2 linked regions of the Spirosoma aureum genome follow. The protein of the gene in region 1 interacts with the protein of each later gene in a pairwise test. Links are inferred from orthologs where the notes say so. Each region holds a gene or a part of one and is shown on either strand. Other genes may lie near its edges.

Region 1 (10,159 bases):
ATCGAACAGATTCATTTGGGCTGGTGCCGTATTTTTGAAGGCCTCGGGGAGTGGTTTTTCGTCGTAATTACCGCCCAGTAAGCGGGTTTTCATCTGCCGGAACTCCAGTTCGTCCAGCAGGGCGGCCAGCCGGGGTTTATCGTATTCTGTATGGCGCAGATGCTCTTCATCGAAGGTAACCGGTACATCCAGATGGATGGTTGCCAATTGCTTTGACAGGAGGCCCTGATCGGCGAAATTGACAACGTTTTCTTTAAGTTTACCTTTTAGCTGGTCGGCATTGGCAATCAGATTTTCGACTGAACCGAAGTCAGCAATGAGTTTCTGTGCTGTTTTTTCGCCAACTCCCGGAATTCCCGGAATGTTATCGACCGAGTCGCCCATAAGGCCAAGCATATCTGTTACCTGATCGATGCGCTCAATCTGCCAACGCTCCAGAACCTCGTTTACGCCCAGTTTTTCGGCAGGCTTTCCCATGAACGCAGGTTTATAGATATGCACATGCTCTTCAACCAATTGCCCATAATCCTTATCGGGAGTCATCATATAGACCTCAAAATCAGCCAGAGCCGCTTTTTTGGCGATAGTCCCAATTATATCGTCGGCCTCGTAACCATCCAGAATCAGGATCGGAATATGCATGGCCTCAACAATCTGCTTGATATACGGTGTAGCCACACTGATGTCTTCGGGCTGCGACTGCCGGGTGGCCTTATACATCGGAAACTGTTCGTGCCGAAACGTTTTCTTCGATGAATCGAATGCGACACCAATGTGGGTGGGTTTTTCCTTGGTCAATACCTCGATCATGGCATTCATGAACCCAAAGATCGCTGACGTATTCACGCCCCGCGATGAAATACGGGGCGATTTATTAAAGGCAAAATGAGCGCGATAGATCAGAGCCAGCGCGTCTAACAGAAAGAGTTTTTTTTGTGGTTTAGCCATTCGATACAGGTCACAAGTCAAGGTGCCAAAGGTCGAAAGTCTTACGGACAATCCCGCGATTTCGGCTTAACAATTTGATGCGTTATCCTTATAAACAAAACAGTTGGTGCAGGGTTTTGATTCCTCCCAAACAGCTCTAAAACGCCAAAAACGCACAAGCCGAGCTCTGATATGAGCTCGGCTTGTGCAGGAAGAAAAGGATACTAACTTATCTACTGAGGCAGCAACAATCGATCGACGACATTGATTACGCCATTGGTTGCCGGAATGTCAGGAAATATAATATTCGATGCCGTACCACCATTTCCTTTACCGGTTACGGTTATAGCCGTTGTACTGGCAGTATAAGTAATTGTACCGGTCTGGGCAGTTGTCAAACTTGATCCACTGGAAATCAGCGGTGTAAACACTCGGCCCGGTACAATATGGTACTGAAGAATCTGGCCTAATGTAGCTACTGGTAGCGCATTTATGTCTGCTACTGTTTTAATAGTGGGTATAGCAGCGGTAAAGGCGGCATCGGTTGGCGCAAATACAGTTAATGGTGTAGTACCAGTTAAGGAACTAGCCGCCCCTACTCTGGCTACAGCCGCCTGTAGGAACGTAAATGATACGGTTGGGAATAATCCTGGTATAGCCTGAATAGTACCAACCAGATCGCCCAGAATCGGTGGAACCAATACCCGATCAATGACGTGCACTACACCGTTACTGGCTTGTTGATCTGCCAGAACGATTCGTGCGCCATTGGCAGATATACTGCTGGAGGTCCCCGATGTTGAGACTACTTTTGATAGATACAACGATGAGCCACCAAGCGTGGGAACGGGTGTTAGCAGTGCCGTTGGTATAGCCGCAGACTCCGTCTTTGTGCTGAGTATGTGGTACTGAAGAACTGCTGTTAACTGCAGTATAGGAATATTATTAATGGCTACTGTATCGGCGTAAGCAGGACCTAATAACTTAAAGGCAGCATCAGTTGGTGCAAAAACAGTGTAGGCACCTGGTTGTCTCAAAGCACCAGCCAAATTGGCACGGGTAATGGCTTTTTTGAATAGCGTAAACTGATTCGTGGTCCCATTGCCATTATTAATTAAATCATAAATCGTTGGGACGGTTGGTGTGTTATCATCATTTTTTTTACAGGCAGAGAACGTAAAAATCAGCGCAACGAACAGTGCAGATAACAGACCCCACTTTCGCCTGGAGAGCGGGTATTGATTACTAGTCATGATTGATTGGGAGTTGGTGTACAAAAAAGGATCAGGGCACCATTGTTTAGCCCGTCCTGCAAAAAAACGACTAATTATCGACTTTGTTCTTAAATATTTATCAGGCGTTAAACGAATAAGCAATTTATAATTTCCCTTCGTCTACTAAGCAAAAAGTAGGCTTAAGGGCTCTCATATGGCGCAACTAAATCATTTTTTCTACTATATCACTCTTACCCTATAAACCATCAGGAATATTCACCGTTATTCAGAAAACTCAATCGTCCAAATTAGTTGACGTACCATGCGTATTGCCTTGCTTATTATCTCAACAGGCCTATTTTTCGGATGTCAGGACCGTTCTTCGCAGGAATCAGCAAGTACTTCTTCCGCTGAAACAGCAGTAGCCGCTGACACCCTCTGTTTTCAACAGATACTAAAACGCGATACGACAACAATTCAGTTAATTATGAATGGAACGAAGGCCACTGGCTATCTGGACATTAATCCCTATGAAAAAGATCGGGCACGCGGGCCTATTCAGGGAACGATTAAGGGGAATCAGATCGAGGTCAATTGGGATCGTTCGGGCGAAGGCGTCGTTCAACGCTACACACTCGATCTACATCTCAAAGCTGATGCCATTACCTGGCATGAAGGTGAGCGAGTTAAAAAACAGGGCGTATGGGTGCTCAAACAACCCACACGCGGCTATGAATACGTATTGAATAAGACAAACTGCCCCTGACCTCTACGCCACCTTACAGGTTACGCCCTCCATGGCTTCCAGCGATCGGAGCAGCGAGTTAGCCGGTGAGACCTTCAGCGTACGCGACTGCAAACTGACCTCGATCCGTTCGGCGTGATCAACTACGTTGAGCGAGAGCGTACAAGTGCCGGGATGCGCATTGACAAGCTCATTTATTTTGGCGACAACCTGCGCATTCAATGAGTCGATCGTTAAGGATACACGCAGTTCCTTGCAGAACTTTTCGCGCATATCGTTCAGCAACCGGATGCTTACCGGCTTAAATTCTAACTGCTCAGAGCCCCATTTATTCTGGGTCTTACCCGTAATGTGCAGGAAACGCCCAACCTCAATGTATTGCACCAGCCGGACGTAGTCATCACCGAAAAGGGCCATTTCAAGGGACGTGTTATAATCTTCTATTTTAAAGATACAGAACGGATTGCCGCTTTTCGTTATGCGCATTTGTACAGCCGATACAATGCCTCCAACTTTAATTTCAGGTTGTTTTGTCTCGAAAATATTGCCCAGCGTACAGTTACAGAACCCCTCCATTTCGAGCTTAAACTCATCGAGTGGGTGGCCAGTGATGTAAAAACCAACAACGTCTTTCTCAAATTTCAGCTTTTCGATCTGATTCCATTCCGTAACAGTTGGCGCTTTGGGTCGGGCTAGCATTGGTTCGCCATTCATCATGGCGCCAAACAGCGACTGTTGAGCGGCCGCTTTCTCGGCGTGGTAGTTGTTGGCGTAGCGTATAATTTTATCAAGAAATGGGGAAGTGTCGCCATCTGCCATCTCAAAATATTGCGCGCGGTGGTATTCGTCGATACTGTCGAAAGCACCAGCGTAAGCCAGAGATTCCCACGTTTTCTTGTTCACGGTTCGAAGGTTGACCCGAATCGCAAAGTCGAAAATATCTTTAAATGGTCCGCCCGCTTTGCGCTCCTCAATGATGGCTTCTACGGCCGCGTCGCCCGCGCCTTTGATACCACCCAGCCCGAATCGAATCTCGCCCTTTTGGTTTACCCCGAAAAACCGCTCGGACTCATTTACGTCAGGACCAAGAACCGGAATGTTGATATTTTTACATTCTTCCATGAAGAATGTGATCTTGTCGATTGTGCCCAGGCAGCTTGTTAACACCGCAGCCATGTATTCGGCCCGGTAGTGAGCTTTAAGATAGGCCGTCTGATAGGCGACAAACGCATAACAGGTCGAGTGCGATTTGTTGAACGCGTAGGAGGCAAAGGCTTCCCAGTCGGTCCAGACCTTTTCACAGACTTTCAGGGGTAGATTATTGGCCGTACAGCCATCCATAAACTTCCCTTTCATCTTGTCGAGCGTGGCTTTGTCTTTCTTCCCCATCGCCTTCCGCAGTACGTCGGCATCACCTTTGGTGAAGTTTCCGAGCTTCTGCGAGAGCAGCATCAATTGCTCCTGATAAACCGTAATGCCATATGTATCAGCCAGATACTCCTCCATTTCTGGCATATCGTACTTAACTTCTTCGCGCCCATGTTTGCGGTTGATGTAGTTCGGGATATAGGCAATCGGCCCCGGTCGGTAAAGGGCGTTCATGGCAATGAGGTCGCCAAAGCGGTCAGGCTTCAGATCCTTCATGTGCTTTTTCATGCCGTCGGATTCAAACTGAAACACGGCATTGGTTTCGCCCCGCTGGAAGAGTTTGTACGTTTCTTCGTCATCCAAGGGAATATCATCAATGCCGGTTTCCACGCCATTAATGAAAAAACCGCCATGATTTTGCTTGATGAGCCGAAGGCATTCCTTAATGATCGTCAGGTTGCGCAGACCCAGAAAGTCCATCTTGATAACCCCCGCATCCTCAATGACTTTACCTTCATATTGGGTAATAATGAGGTTCGTATCCTTCGAGGTTGACACCGGTACGATGTCCGATAAATCACTAGGCGCGATGATGATTCCAGCCGCGTGCAGGCCCGTGTTACGAACCGTACCTTCAAGTTTTCGGGCTTGTTTAAGTACAGCCGATACCTTTTCATAGTCGACGATCCGCATAGCCTGAGCCGCACTCTTGTCACCTGATTCGAGCGCACGCATTCGCTTCACATTATCGACCTCTTCGGGCTGAATAACGCTCGCTAAGCCGCCCGGCCCGTCAATCGGGTCCTCAAAAATGCGCTTGAGCGTCATATTGTAGGTCGGCTTGTCGGGTACAAGCTTCACAACCGCGTTGGCATCCTGAAGGGGCAGATCCATGACACGAGCAACGTCTTTGATCGACGACTTAGACGCCATTGTGCCATAGGTGACGATCTGGGCAACCTGTTGCTTGCCGTATTTCTGCACGACATAATCAATCACCTTCTGACGGCCTTCGTCATCGAAGTCCGTATCGATATCGGGCATCGACTTCCGGTCGGGGTTCAGGAACCGCTCGAACAGCAGGTCGTATTTAATGGGGTCGATATTGGTGATACCTGTGCAATAAGCCACCGCACTCCCAGCTGCCGACCCACGACCCGGCCCGATCATCACGCCCAGATCACGCCCGGCTTTAATGAAGTCAGATACGATCAGGAAGTACCCCGCGAAGCCCATTGTCTTGATCGTAAACAACTCAAAGTCAAGGCGTTCCTGAATATGCGGAAGTATATCAACGTAGCGTTCTTTGGCTCCTGTATAGGTCAGGTGACGCAGGTATTCCCACTGGTTCAGCACATCGTCGGTATGCTGCTGAAACTCCTGTGGAATCGGGAAGTTGGGTAGCATGATGTCACGCTTCAACTTCAGGGTTTCTACCTTCCCAACAATCTCGTTGGTGTTATCGATCGCTTCGGGCAGATCTTTAAACAGCGTCGTCATCTCCTGCGTGTTCTTAAAATAGAACTGGTCGCTGAAGAAGGCAAAGCGGGTATTTTTGGGCATTACCTCGTCGTCACTGAATTCCTTCATCGACGGCGTACTTTGCTTTTCGTTGGTATTCACACATAACAGAATGTCATGCGCTACCCAGTCGTCCTGATCGACGTAATGTGAATCGTTCGAGGCAATGATTTTGACATTATATTTCCGGGCGAACCGCACCAGCACTTCGTTGACCTTGATTTGATCCGGAATTTCATGCCGTTGTAATTCGACATAATAGTCTTCACCGAAGCGGTCAAGCCACCATTTAAACTCTATTTCACCGGCCTCCTCGCCTTTTTTCAGGATGGTTTTCGGCACCGATGCGCCGATGCAGCAGGTAGAAGCAATCAATCCCTCTTTGTACTGATCGATGAGCGCTTTCGTAACGCGGGGATATTTGCCGTAGAGCCCTTCAATGTAGCCTAGTGAGCAGAGCTTTGCCAGATTTTTATAGCCCTGCGCATTTTTGGCAAGCAGAAGCTGGTGGTATCGAATGTCTTTCTTTTCTTTCGTAAACTGTTTGATGGTGTGATCCTCTACCACATAGAATTCACAGCCAACAATGGGTTTGATACCCTGCTTGCTGGCTTCGGCCACAAACTCAAACACGCCAAACATATTGCCGTGGTCGGTGATGGCAACGGCAGGCATGTTGTCATTTTTAGCTTTCTTAATCAGCTTTTTAATGTCGGCCTGCCCATCGAGCAGCGAGTATTGAGTATGGCAGTGGAGATGAGAGAATTGCATAGTCTGATCAGACCGCCGATGCGGCCGATATTTGTCGATTTCCCTGATTTACGGGATTCCGTTCCTCTGTAAAAATAGGCAAACTGCGCGGGCAACAGGTAACAAAGAGTGGGGATTTTTGAAAAGAATTTGGTAAAAGCCTGACAGAGAATTGACTTAGCCCAACTTTATCTATTCTAGCATACTAGTCGGTTTAACCGTTGGCAAGTAAGATTAGCAAAACCTATAGTAAATGGTTTATTAACCCATCTTTTTGTAGGAGGAATCAGATAAAAACGGATTATTGGCATGGCCATGCCAAATGCAATCAAATCGACATGAGAAATTGGATAATATTCATTGCGCTGATTGGTCTAATCAGCTCCTTTAAGCCCAAAGAACTTACCTGGGTTGCAATAGGTGATTCGATCACGTATTTAAATGAGCATCGGGACGAAACCGGGAATCGGATTACGAAAGGCTACATGACCCGAGTTACAGAACAACTCCCTTACATTCATTACACCAATCAAGGCCACAATGGCTGGACTGCTATTCGGATTGCACAGGAAATTGAGAAGTTAGGCTTGACAAAAGCTGATATTTATTCGGTCTTTCTGGGTACCAACGATTGGTGGGCTGGCCGACCCCTGGGTCGTTTTGACGACTATCAACGAAATACGGGAAACACGACGGTGTATGGCTCGTTCCGGATTATTATCGACAAACTACGCAGTCTTAATCCGCAAGCGCATATCCTGTTGATCACCCCCATGCAACGGGTGGATTTTGTCTATCTGGCAAACATGAAAAACAACGCTTTTGGGTCCTATAAAGCCAAAAACGGGCAATATCTCGAATCCATTGCCAATGCCATCGACACCATTGGTCGTCACGAAAAATTTGAGGTCGTTGACCTGTATCACCTGAATGGATTAAAGTTAAAAAAGCTTGTTAAGTACAAGCGGCTAAAAAATCCGCAGACGGGTGTTTACACCAATTATCCGTATCCCAAATTCATCGATGTTCCCTTTGATCCTGAAAAGGACGAGTATCCGTATCCGGTTGACGCGATAGACAGAACGTATGATGGCCTGCACCCATCCGATAAAGGATATGACCTGATTAGTCGTAAACTGGTAAAGGCTATGAAAAAGTACTAGCTATCCGATCAATCGTTTCAGGCCAAACTTTTCTAATTTCTCCCTCTCTCCGGAAACGGTATTGGCGGCTATTTCGCCAAACGAAGCCCCCTGTTTGTAACCGTGGCCAGAATCGCCCCCCATTACCCACAGGTTATTGGCTTCTGGATGTGTATCCAGAATAAAATCGGTGTCGGGTGTGCTGGTATACTGGCAAACACGTTGCTCGATTAGGGGCTGGCCAACTATTTTGGGGAACCGTCTGGTAATTACGTTTAATGCCATATCCAGTTCTTCCGGTTTTATAGAGCGATTGTAGGTATCAAATCGATCCGTAACGTTATTGTCTGGTGGTGTTAATCCCAGTTTGAACCCGCGAAAATCACTTCCCGGCACGCCAAAGGAGCGGAATGGGCCGGTCATATCCCGATCCATCCAGGTCGGCAGTTTATTTTCCATAAGGTCGGATTGACCCGCCGGGCTTGCAAAAAAGAAAACTAACGCTCGGGTCACGGCGAGTTTCTTCGTCAGTTCCGGAAAAAGACGCGTCAACCACGGCCCACAGGCAAACAGGAACTGATCGGCTTCCAGCACATTCCCATTGGCAAGGGTCACCGACGTTGCTTTGCCGCCTTTAATGGATTCATGTTTTACCTGCTGTTGTAGAAACGTGCCGCCTTCTTTGACAAACAAATCACACACTGCCTGGCATCCCTTGCGGGCGTCCAGATAACCCGCTGTTGGATCATACATAACATGATCCAGCCCTTCTGTTCCTAGTTGCGGCCATCGTTTGACGGCATCATCAAGGCTTACTTTCTCGAGAGGCAGGCCAGCCTTTTTATAGATGGCGACAGCGGCCTCCGACTCGGCTTTACTGGATGGATAATTGAACAGTAGCAATCCATTCTGATGCAGAAGCTTCTGCCCCATGCGAGGCTCGTTTTCCTTCCAGAGCTTGATGGCGCGCATCGCCATCTCCACGTATATGGGGTCACTGTAATAGGCCCGAATCAAGCGGGTTTCTCCACCCGAACTTGACTGGTTGTTACCCGGTCCGAATTGATCAACGAGCGTTACTTTATACCCTTTTCGCACTAAATGCAAAGCCGTCCAGCCACCAAACGCACCCGCACCCACAACCACAATCTTCCCATTTTTCGCAGGCTGTTTGATGAACGATGCAGCACCCGCCTGCGACTCTAAAGGCAAGGTTGTGCCTAAGGCGCTCAGCGTTGCGCCGTGGAGACCATACTTCAATAACTGGCGTCGGTCGATGTGCCCTGGCTTAACTTCATTCTGGCTCTTGATTGCCATGTTATTAATTCATTGATTTAGGACTTTGGCTTCGAGCCGTAGAGCCGTGCCACGGTTATCAGGAGCAGCATTAGTAACCACCGTCCGCGGCTGCGGTGGCACGGCTCTACGGCTCGAAGCCAAAGTCCTATGATTATAAGCGAAAGGAAATTAACGTAGTGCGCCTAGACAGCATCGGACAGGGATGTGAACGTAAACTCCCTGATTTTCATGGCCGGAATGAGGTAATTGGCAAACGAGCCCTCACTACTCACGACCCGTTCTACATTCCCGAGTGTTTCGAGATTGTTGAGCATGATAACCGGACTTTCGTTAAAGCGGAAATTCTTGACAGGATGCTTTATTTTACCGTTTTCAATGTAAAACGTCCCATCACGAGTCAGCCCGGTGACCAACAGCGATTGCGGATCAACGGAGCGGATATACCAGAACTTGGTTACCAAAATACCCCGTTGTGTGGTTTTGATCAGTTCTTCCAGCGTAGCGCTCCCTCCTGCCATCATGAAATTGGTCGGTGGTGGAACCGCCTTTACGCCTTTTTTCTGTGCCCAGAAACGTGAATACGATAAATTTTTGACCACCCCTTTCTCGATCCAGTTGATTTTCTCCTGGGTCCGACCATCCGACGACCAGGGCGAAGCGGGTAACTCCGGATTAGTCGGGTCCGAATAAATCGTCACCCGCTCGTCCATAATTCGCTCTCCGAGTTTCGTTTTTCCGCCTGGTTTGCTCAGAAACGATCGGCCTTCGTCGGCACTACGGGCATCCAGACTACGGAACAGGTGTTCGAGCAGTACGGCAGCTGCGAGCGGTTCCAGAATAACGGTATATTTGCCGGGCTCAATGGCTCGTGCTCCTACGGAGCCAAGGGCTTTCTGAAGGGCAGTCTGGGTTGCAGAGTTGGTATTCAGCTTCGTAAAATCGCTCACCCCCTGAGCGGCAAAACCCGAGCCGGTTCCGTCTTCGGTACGAATCGTCGAACTGAAGTTTACGATCGTTCGGGGGTAATAGGCAAACAGGCCCTTATTATTCATCATGGCTGAGTAGCCAACCCGATCTTCGAGATAACCGGCTACCGTCTGGTTTTTCGAACGGGCAATCTGAATACTTTGGGCTACGGCTTTGGCCCGAGCTTCCGCTGAAATGGTAGCCGTCGAATCAAAGAAGCCGATTGG
Region 2 (8,771 bases), 4.5 Mb from region 1 along the record:
GATCCCGGTAGCCGCTCAGTCTATCAGTGCCGATTCGCTCTACAAGGTCGTCAACGCTATCAGTAAACAGGCTGGCGTAACCTTTACGGGTGTTTCAACGGGATTCAATGCGGGGGGCATCGACCTGGGCAGTAACAACATCCGTACGCTGAAAAAGCCCGAAGCTGCTTTGCTGGTTGGCCAGGGCGTTAACCCATCCGAAGCAGGTGAAGTCTGGTTTTTGCTGAGCGAACACCTGAAGCTACCACTCTCAAAGATCGAGATCAGTAACGCCGGACGGGCGAATTGGAGCCGTTACAACACTGTGATTCTGGTGGGCGGTCAGTACGCATCGCTCGACAAAGCGGTTGTTGCCCGACTGAAAAACTGGGTTGAAGAGGGCGGCACCCTGATCACCCTCAAAAACGCGTCTGAATGGGCCATCAAACAGGGTCTGGTTAAAGAAAATCTACTGGCTCCGGCTGCCGTTGCGAAGGCAGATACGGGCAAATCGGCAGCAACCCGCCCGAACGATCGAATTGACTTTGTCAACATTGCGGCCAAAGAAGGGCCTCGTGCCGTGGCTGGCTCGATTTATACGGCCGATCTGGATATTACGAACCCACTTGGATTCGGTTTTACGGATCGCAAAATCTTTGTGTTCCGCAACGGAACGACCATTCTCAAACCAAGTAGCAGTCCCTATGGCACGGTGGTAAAATACACGGCGTCGCCCTATGTGAGCGGGTTTGTTTCAAAAGAAAATCTAAAGAAAATCAGCAATTCCGCGGCTGTGGTTGTGAGTCCGGAAGGAGCCGGGCGGATCGTACTGTTCGCCGATAATCCGAATTTCCGCAGTTACTGGCATGGCACCTCGAAATTGTTCCTGAACGCGCTGTTGTTTGGTCAGCATCTGACGGTTCCGGCTACCCAATTGTCGAACGGGCAGGAAGAGAATTAGCATGGTGTCGCCAAAGCGAACGGTCTCTTTGGCGACAATTTTATAAATAAGTAGTAGCGAATACCTATGCAGATTAACTGGATTGCCTTTGCCGTTCCCTTGTTCCTGTTTTTTATGGGGGTGGAATATCTCGTTGCCAAACGGCAGAAGAAAAAGTACTTTACATTCAACAATTCGGTTGCCAACCTGAACGTGGGCATCGCCGAACGGCTTATCGATAGTTTTACGGTTGGCGCGTTTTATTTCGTGTATAATTATTTACATCAACATTATGCCCTGTTCGACATTAAAACCAATGCCTGGACTTGGATAGCCTTGCTCATCGCCACCGATTTTGTCTGGTACTGGTATCATCGGCTGGCCCATGAGATTAATGTGTTCTGGGCCGTTCATGTAGTGCATCATCAGAGCGAAGATTTCAATTACACTGTTTCGGCCCGCATTACGGTCTTTCAGGCCGTGGTACGCACAGGTTTCTGGTCGATTTTGCCGGTCATCGGTTTTCCCGCCGAAATGATTACGACCATGCTGCTGGTTCACGGACTCTATCCGTTTTTTATTCACACCCGCACAATAGGCAAACTGGGCTGGCTCGAGCATGTCTTCGTGACACCTTCACACCACCGCGTTCACCACGCGAGCAATCCCGACTACCTGGACAAGAACTATGGTGACGTCTTTATTTTCTGGGACAAGCTGTTTGGCACCTTTGCCGAAGAGCAGGAAGAACCCGTTTATGGCTTAACCAAACAGCTCGACAGCCATAGCTTTCTGTGGCAGCATTTTCATTTTCTGCTTGAGTTAGTTGAGCATGCCCGCCGAACACCGGGGTTCCGGGCTAAAATCAAGCTTCTCTTCGACAAACCGGATGCCGTTGACCCGACGATTCGCGAGGGATTAGAAAATCAGCTGTTGTTGCGCTCATCCGTACGAGCAACGAGCCGACGATTTCGGGGCTATGTCGTTGGGCAACTTACGGGTATCCTGTTGATCTTATTTACCTACCTGCTGTTTGACGGCTACGTGTCTGTACCCGTAAAGGTTCTAACCACCCTCTTTATTTTGCTGACAGTAATTAATTGTGGAGCACTGCTTGAACAACGGCAATGGGTACTGTACCCTGAAATTGGCCGGTTGATCGTGCTCTGGCTTGGTTTATACCTGACGCTGGGCTATCCGATGCTGGTCATTCTGGCCTATATCGGTGGGCTGTCGCTCTGGGCTTATTTCTCATTGATCCAAAAACGTTATTTCCGGCTCGTGTATGGAACGGTGGGGTAACCACTTACTATCCAGCCGAATACCTTCATTACTGACTACAGCCTGAATTTTATGAGACACAAACTCGAAAACAACCAAATGGCGTTCCGGGGCAATAAGGCAGCCCGAAAATCACCGTCTTTGACGGTGTACTCACGCTGGTTTATGGCCCTCTGCCTGCTGATGACTCTTGTAGTATCCGGGTTTCGCATCACCGACGATCCGGCTTATCGGGAAAAAATCGATCAATGGCACCAGAAACGCGTTGTTTCGTTGAAGAGCGAAAATGGCTGGCTCAATCTGGCCGGGCTATTCTGGCTGAAAGAGGGTAAAAACTCACTTGGTCGGGGTTCTGATTTTGATATAGCCTTTCCGGTGGCCGACGCACCGGCCGATCTGGGCCAGCTTTATCTGGAAAAAGGAGACGTTCGCTTTGTTCCGCACAAGGGAGCAACCGTATCGGCCAATGAGCAGCCCCTAACTGAATCTACCGTCATTTTTGGTCCAAATCAAAAGCCCCTAACCCTGGCTCATGGCTCGCTGCGATGGTTTATCATTAAACGAGGCAATCAATATGGCATTCGCTTACGCGATCTCGATAGCCCTTATGTAAGCGAATTTCACGGTGTCGAGCGTTTCCCGGTCGACGAAAGCTGGCAGGTTAAAGCGCGGGTGGAAACCCCATCGACTCCAAAAACCATTCCGATTCTTGACGTACTGGGCCTGACATCCCAGCAACCGTTAGTAGGTACGCTTGTCTTCGAACGGGCAGGCAAAACCTACCGGCTCGATGCGGTTGGTGAAGGACAAAAGTTATTTATCCTGTTTGGTGACGCCACCAACACCCACGAAACCTACGGGTCGGGGCGGTTCCTGTACGCTGACAAGCCGGGGGCCGATGGCACCACGATCCTCGACTTCAATCAGGCCATAAACCCACCCTGCGCCTTTACTCCCTACGCCACCTGTCCGCTGCCACCGAAACAGAACAAGCTGGCGTTGGCCGTTACGGCCGGAGAAAAACGTTACGGAGATCATTGATGGATTAGTTATCGTATGCAAAGCGACCGAAATCAGAACAGAGCGGCTCATTTCCAGGACCTGACTTATCAGGGCCAGTTGGACACGGTTTGGCGGCAGGGGAAATCACTGCAGATCCGGCGAATTCCGGGCTATTGGATTCACCTCTACGCCGTTGATGCTCTTTTTGTGGAAATGTGGATCTGTCAGCGACAATATGATGTTATGCTATTACGCGTGCTGGACAGTATCGATGAATTAGAACCCTATCTGCATACGATTCAACTGTCGCTGCAAGAACTTCTGCCGTAACACGTTTTAAACACAACTTTCATGAATACGACATTAGGCACTGGCCTCCAATCGAAACTACCCCATGTTGGCACCACCATTTTTACGGTCATGTCGAAGCTGGCAGCCGAAACCGGGGCCATCAATCTCTCGCAGGGATTTCCGGGATTCGATTGTTCGCCCGAACTGGTGTCGCTGGTTGAGCACTATCTGCGAAAGGGATTTAATCAATACGCGCCCATGACAGGGGTTCCTGCCCTGCGGGAAGCACTGGCTCAGAAAGCGTTCGATCAATACCGGGTTGCTTATGACCCCGACACCGAAGTAACCGTTACGTCGGGAGCTACCGAAGCTCTTTTTGCGGCCATTACGGCAGTGGTTCGGCCGGGCGATGAGGTGATCGTTTTCGAACCCGCCTACGACAGTTACGTTCCTGCTATTGAACTGAATGGCGGTATTCCGGTCTATGTAACGCTGACACCACCCGATTATCAAATCGACTGGCAGGCGGTAGGGCAGAAAATTACCGACAAAACCCGGCTGATTTTAGTCAATACACCCCATAACCCTACCGGACGAGTCTGGACAACGGATGACCTTCAGCAACTAGCCGATCTGATTCAGGATCGCGACATCTGGATCGTGAGTGATGAGGTCTACGAACATATTCTGTTCGATCATCGAACACACCTGTCACTGATGACGCATCCGGTCTTACAGGAACGTACGTTTGTAGTTGGCTCCTTTGGAAAGACATTCCACATTACTGGCTGGAAAATAGGTTACTGCCTGGCACCGAAGGACTTAACGACTGAATTTCGAAAAATCCACCAGTACCTGACATTCAGTACGGTTACGCCAATCCAGTATGCGCTGGCCGATTATTTAAACGATCCGGATCACTATCGGCAACTACCGGATTTTTATCAACGAAAGCGGGATCTGTTTCTGGCCGGACTGAGCCAGTCACGGTTTAGCTTCAAACCGGCAGAAGGCAGTTTTTTTCAGACGGTTTCGTACACCAATATCACCGACGAGCCCGACTACGATCTGGCCGTGCGGCTTACAAAGGAAATTGGCGTAGCGTCGATTCCCGTTTCAGTTTTTTATCAGCAGAAAAATGATTACCGAATCCTGCGGTTCTGCTTTGCCAAAGAAGACGCGATTTTGCAGGAGGCCGCTCAACGACTTAGTCAATTATAAACTTAACGATCAATGAAAAACGTAACTATTCAGAAGCCCCAGAACCAACTGGCGGGCTTTAGTCAATCGGAACTGGATTGCCCGGTAGATGGGGTGAAAGTCAATGAAAATAAAGTGCGGACGGTTGCTTTCTTTGTGCTGTTGATTGCCATCACCCATGTGTTTACCAGTTTCTGGCTGCTGCCGGTTGTACTTCTGGTTGATTTTGCACTCCGGGCGTTCGATTATGGCAAGTTTAGCCCCTTTGCCCGGATCAGCGATACCGTGGTAAAAGCGCTGCATTTTCCGGTTCGCCCGATCGATCAGGCTCCAAAACGCTTTGCAGCTGGTGTCGGTATGGTATTTGCGGCTTCTATTCTGACAGTAGATCTGCTGGGTGGCAACCCGCTCGTTCTGACCATTACACTAGCCCTTTTTGCGGCTCTTGAATCGCTGGTAGGCATTTGTGCCGGTTGCTATGTCTACACCCTTCTGAAACGCAGCAAAATCATAAACTAGCCATTCCCCATGCCCCGGATAACACCCCTTCCGTCTGACGACGTTACACCTGACGTACAGACGGCTTTCGATGCCCATGTAACCGATTACCCAGGTAGTCGAATTACGAACATGAAGGCTACGCTGGGCCGATCGTTGCTATCATTTCAGATTTATATGCAATGGTATCCGCTGTATGAAGAAGTGAAGAAAACGCTCGGCGACCGGCTGGCTTATCTGTTTGCCCACACCATTTCGGAAGGTTCGAACTGCCCACTGTGCACCACATTTTTCCGGCGAATCATTATTGATAACGGCGAACGCCCCGAAGACCTCCATCTGAGTAACCATGAGCAGGCCGTAATCAACTTCGGAAGTGCTATTGCGCAGCATAAAGGAGAGGTACCTGACGAACTCTATGAACCCATTGCCGAACGGTATACCGACCAGCAGATTGTGGTACTGGTTGCTTTTGCTGGTCAGATGATTGCCACAAACGTGTTCAACAATGTACTCGACGTAACTATTGACGATTACCTGTATCCTTATTTGCCCCTGACCCAACAACACCAACCGTAACTAATGGCTGATTTACAGAAAAAAGTAGCGTTCATTACCGGCGCGGCTCATGGTCAGGGCCGCGCCGTAGCTCTTGCTTTAGCCAAAGAAGGAATCAATATTGTTGCCTTCGATTTGGCCAAACCCCTGGCCTATCCTGGTTATAAGCTTGGCTCCAAAACTGAGCTCGAATCGTTGCAACACGAAGTAGAAGCGCTGGGGGTCGGGTGTCTGACCGTTCAGGGAGATGTTCGACGCAATGATGAAGTAAAACAGGCTGTCGATGCAGCCGTTGTCGATTTTGGCCGAATCGATATTCTCTTCAATAATGCGGGCATCTGTGCCTACGGATTAGCGCACGAACTTCCCGAAGAAGAATGGGACGCCATGCTCGACATTAATCTGAAGGGTGCCTGGCTGGTAGCCAGGCACGTGATTCCGGTCATGATCAGGCAAAAGAGTGGTGCCATCATCAATAATTCGTCCATTGCCGGACTACGGGGTATGAATCGACTGAGCCATTACGCAGCCTCAAAATGGGGCCTGGTTGGCTTAACCAAATCGTGGGCCATTGAACTGGCCCCACATAACATCCGGGTCAACTCGATCCACCCAACCGGCGTCAATACACCCATGAACGATGGCCTGGCCGAACTCGAAGGTACCACCACGCAGGCGATTGCCGAACGGTCGGCGGGCAATCTACTTCCTGTACCCTGGGTAGAGCCCGAAGACGTTTCAGCTATGGTTCTCTATCTGGTTTCCGACGGAGCACGGTACATAACCGGTTCCCAGTTTGTGCTGGATGCGGGCCTGTTGACACGGTAAGCAAGCGGATAAGATTTTTGTCCAATTCATTCAGAATCTATAGCGCCGTATGCGTTTCCGACGGATTGAAGAAAAGGATGCGGATGTAGTTTGGGACATCATCAGCAACATTATTCAGACAGGTGACACCTGGGTTTTCGCTCCTGATTCGTCACGGGAGAAAATGCTGGCTATCTGGTTCGACACACAGAAGTACGCATACGTTTGTGAGCTGGAAAACGAAATAGTCGGCACATTTTTCATCAAAGCCAATCAGCCCGACTTAGGTTCGCACGTAGCCAATGCGGGTTATATGGTAAAACCGGACTACCGTGGCCGTGGAATCGCCGAAGCCATGTGCCGCTTTTCGCTGGACGAAGCCAGGCGATTAGGCTTTAGAGCCATGCAGTTCAATAGCGTTGTCAGCACGAACGAAGTAGCAATCAGACTTTGGAAACGGTGTGGTTTTGAGGTTATTGGTACATTGCCCAAAGCCTTTCACCACCAGACATTGGGCTTTACCGATGCGCTGGTTATGTACCAGTGGCTGGGATAACGAGTTATACGATTTCCCATTGCTTCCCTGTTTATAATTAGCTCCCCTATCAGGCCAAGGCTATCTCTTTCTACTATAGTGCCCCGCCAAGCGTCAGCAGCCAATTGCATTTGGTTTTGCTGATTGTGCTGTATTTGGCCACCAGTAATCTGGCTAGAAAGTCCCCCCTCAATACAGCATCTTCCACGCAAAGCCGATTTTTCACCCATAAACACATGGTTATCTATAAGTCGATACTAGCCTGTGTTCATTATTTTGTTAGCTTTGGAAATATCAATATTAAATTAGTGTTAAGAAATTATTAACAAATTGTTAAGAAATATGAAAAGACATTTCCATTCATTTACCCTAAAAAGGCTATCTCTGAGTATGATAGCCTTTTTGATTTCCGGGTTTTTGTGGGCTCAGACCGCTATTCAGGGAACGGTCCTGGATGCCAAAAAAGAGCCATTAGTAGGAATAAACGTTCTCGTAAAAGGAACCACTCGTGGAACGGTTACCGATGTTACCGGCAAATTTTCAGTGAATGCAGACCCTACTGCAACGCTCATTTTTTCGGGTGTTGGATTTGTCAGGCAGGAAGTGCCCGTCGGCAACCGAACGGAACTTTCGGTAACGCTTGCCGAAGACAATGCCGTATTGAGTGAAGTGGTCGTAACAGCCCTCGGCATCAAGCGCGACAAGCGTTCACTGGGGTATTCAATCCAGGAATTAAATGGACAGGATATTTCAACGGCCAAAGAAGCCAATGTAGCGACTACACTTGCCGGTAAAATGGCGGGTGTTCAGGTAACTCGTTCGGCCAATGGCGCAGGCGGCTCGTCGCGGGTGATCATCCGGGGCGCTAACTCACTCGTGGGAAACAGCCAGCCGCTGTATGTCATTGACGGGATTCCAATGGACAATCAAAATCCAAAGGCCCCCGGCAGCACAGGCGGTATTGACTATGGCGACGGAATTTCCAATATCAACCCAGAAGATATCGAAACAATTTCTGTGCTGAAAGGGCCCAATGCAGCTGCCTTGTACGGTCAGCGGGGTAGCAACGGCGTTGTTCTGATTACAACCAAGTCGGGTAAAAACCGAAAAGGCATTGGTGTTAAATACGGTATCGATTATTCGCTGGGCAATGCGCTGGTATTACCTGATTTTCAGGACGAATACGCACAGGGGCTGGATGGCACCTTCACAAATTTCCGGGGTAACGATGGCAAAATTTACACCTGGGCTGCTGCTCAGGCGGCTGGTGTTCAGGGCATTCCCAAGATGAGCGGTGGCCGCGATCGCTTCACGCGAGCCAGTTGGGGACCTCGCATGGATGGTCAGCAGTATGAAGATCAGTGGGGAAATGTGTTGAGTCTCACACCGCAGCCGAATACCTTTCAGAAGTTTTTCAATACAGAAAAACAGATGGTCAATAACCTGAGTCTGGAGGGTGGAAATGATGCCGTGAGCTATCGACTGGCTTATTCCAATACGAACATTAATGGTTATGTGCCTAGCAACACCCTCAACCGTAATAACATCAGCCTGCGCACCGTAGCCAAAGTGACGTCGAAACTGGAAGCTGATATTAAAGTCAATTACATTGCCCAGGCGGGTGTAAATCGACCTACGGTTTCCGATGCCGCCGATAATCCAGCTTATATTTTCATCAGC

What was found.
Region 2: the proteins of dnaE (region 1) and G8759_RS09450 interact in binary tests that used the Escherichia coli proteins (3 or more experiments, as listed by UniProt). The link is inferred for Spirosoma aureum from one-to-one orthologs.

Annotation. Positions count from the first base shown.
Region 1 is NZ_CP050063.1:6,886,791-6,896,949, forward strand. What follows is about bases 2,711-6,938. They hold dnaE (DNA polymerase III subunit alpha), read right to left. Parts: upstream 6,547-6,938; coding sequence 2,911-6,546; downstream 2,711-2,910. Other genes in these bases: G8759_RS27340 (hypothetical protein), read left to right, coding at 2,711-2,907; G8759_RS27350 (SGNH/GDSL hydrolase family protein), read left to right, coding at 6,864-6,938. In the rest of the region: polA (DNA polymerase I), read right to left, coding at 1-948; G8759_RS27335 (fasciclin domain-containing protein), read right to left, coding at 1,161-2,180; more of G8759_RS27340, read left to right, coding at 2,464-2,710; more of G8759_RS27350, read left to right, coding at 6,939-7,688; G8759_RS27355 (FAD-dependent oxidoreductase), read right to left, coding at 7,689-8,984; G8759_RS27360 (TldD/PmbA family protein), read right to left, coding at 9,149-10,159. UniProt on the Escherichia coli protein: DNA polymerase III is a complex, multichain enzyme responsible for most of the replicative synthesis in bacteria. This DNA polymerase also exhibits 3' to 5' exonuclease activity. The alpha chain is the DNA polymerase catalytic subunit.
Region 2 is NZ_CP050063.1:2,365,122-2,373,892, reverse strand. Bases 2,794-5,633 are described here. They hold G8759_RS09450 (methionine aminotransferase), read left to right. Parts: upstream 2,794-3,553; coding sequence 3,554-4,714; downstream 4,715-5,633. Other genes in these bases: G8759_RS09440 (carboxymuconolactone decarboxylase family protein), read left to right, coding at 5,222-5,633; G8759_RS09445 (DUF4395 domain-containing protein), read left to right, coding at 4,727-5,212; G8759_RS09455 (hypothetical protein), read left to right, coding at 3,257-3,532; G8759_RS09460 (DUF1684 domain-containing protein), read left to right, coding at 2,794-3,241. Outside these bases: G8759_RS09470 (M14 family zinc carboxypeptidase), read left to right, coding at 1-940; G8759_RS09465 (sterol desaturase family protein), read left to right, coding at 1,007-2,221; more of G8759_RS09460, read left to right, coding at 2,273-2,793; more of G8759_RS09440, read left to right, coding at 5,634-5,770; G8759_RS09435 (mycofactocin-coupled SDR family oxidoreductase), read left to right, coding at 5,774-6,577; G8759_RS09430 (GNAT family N-acetyltransferase), read left to right, coding at 6,627-7,112; G8759_RS09425 (SusC/RagA family TonB-linked outer membrane protein), read left to right, coding at 7,482-8,771. UniProt on the Escherichia coli protein: Shows aminotransferase activity with methionine and histidine as substrates, and to a lesser extent also with phenylalanine.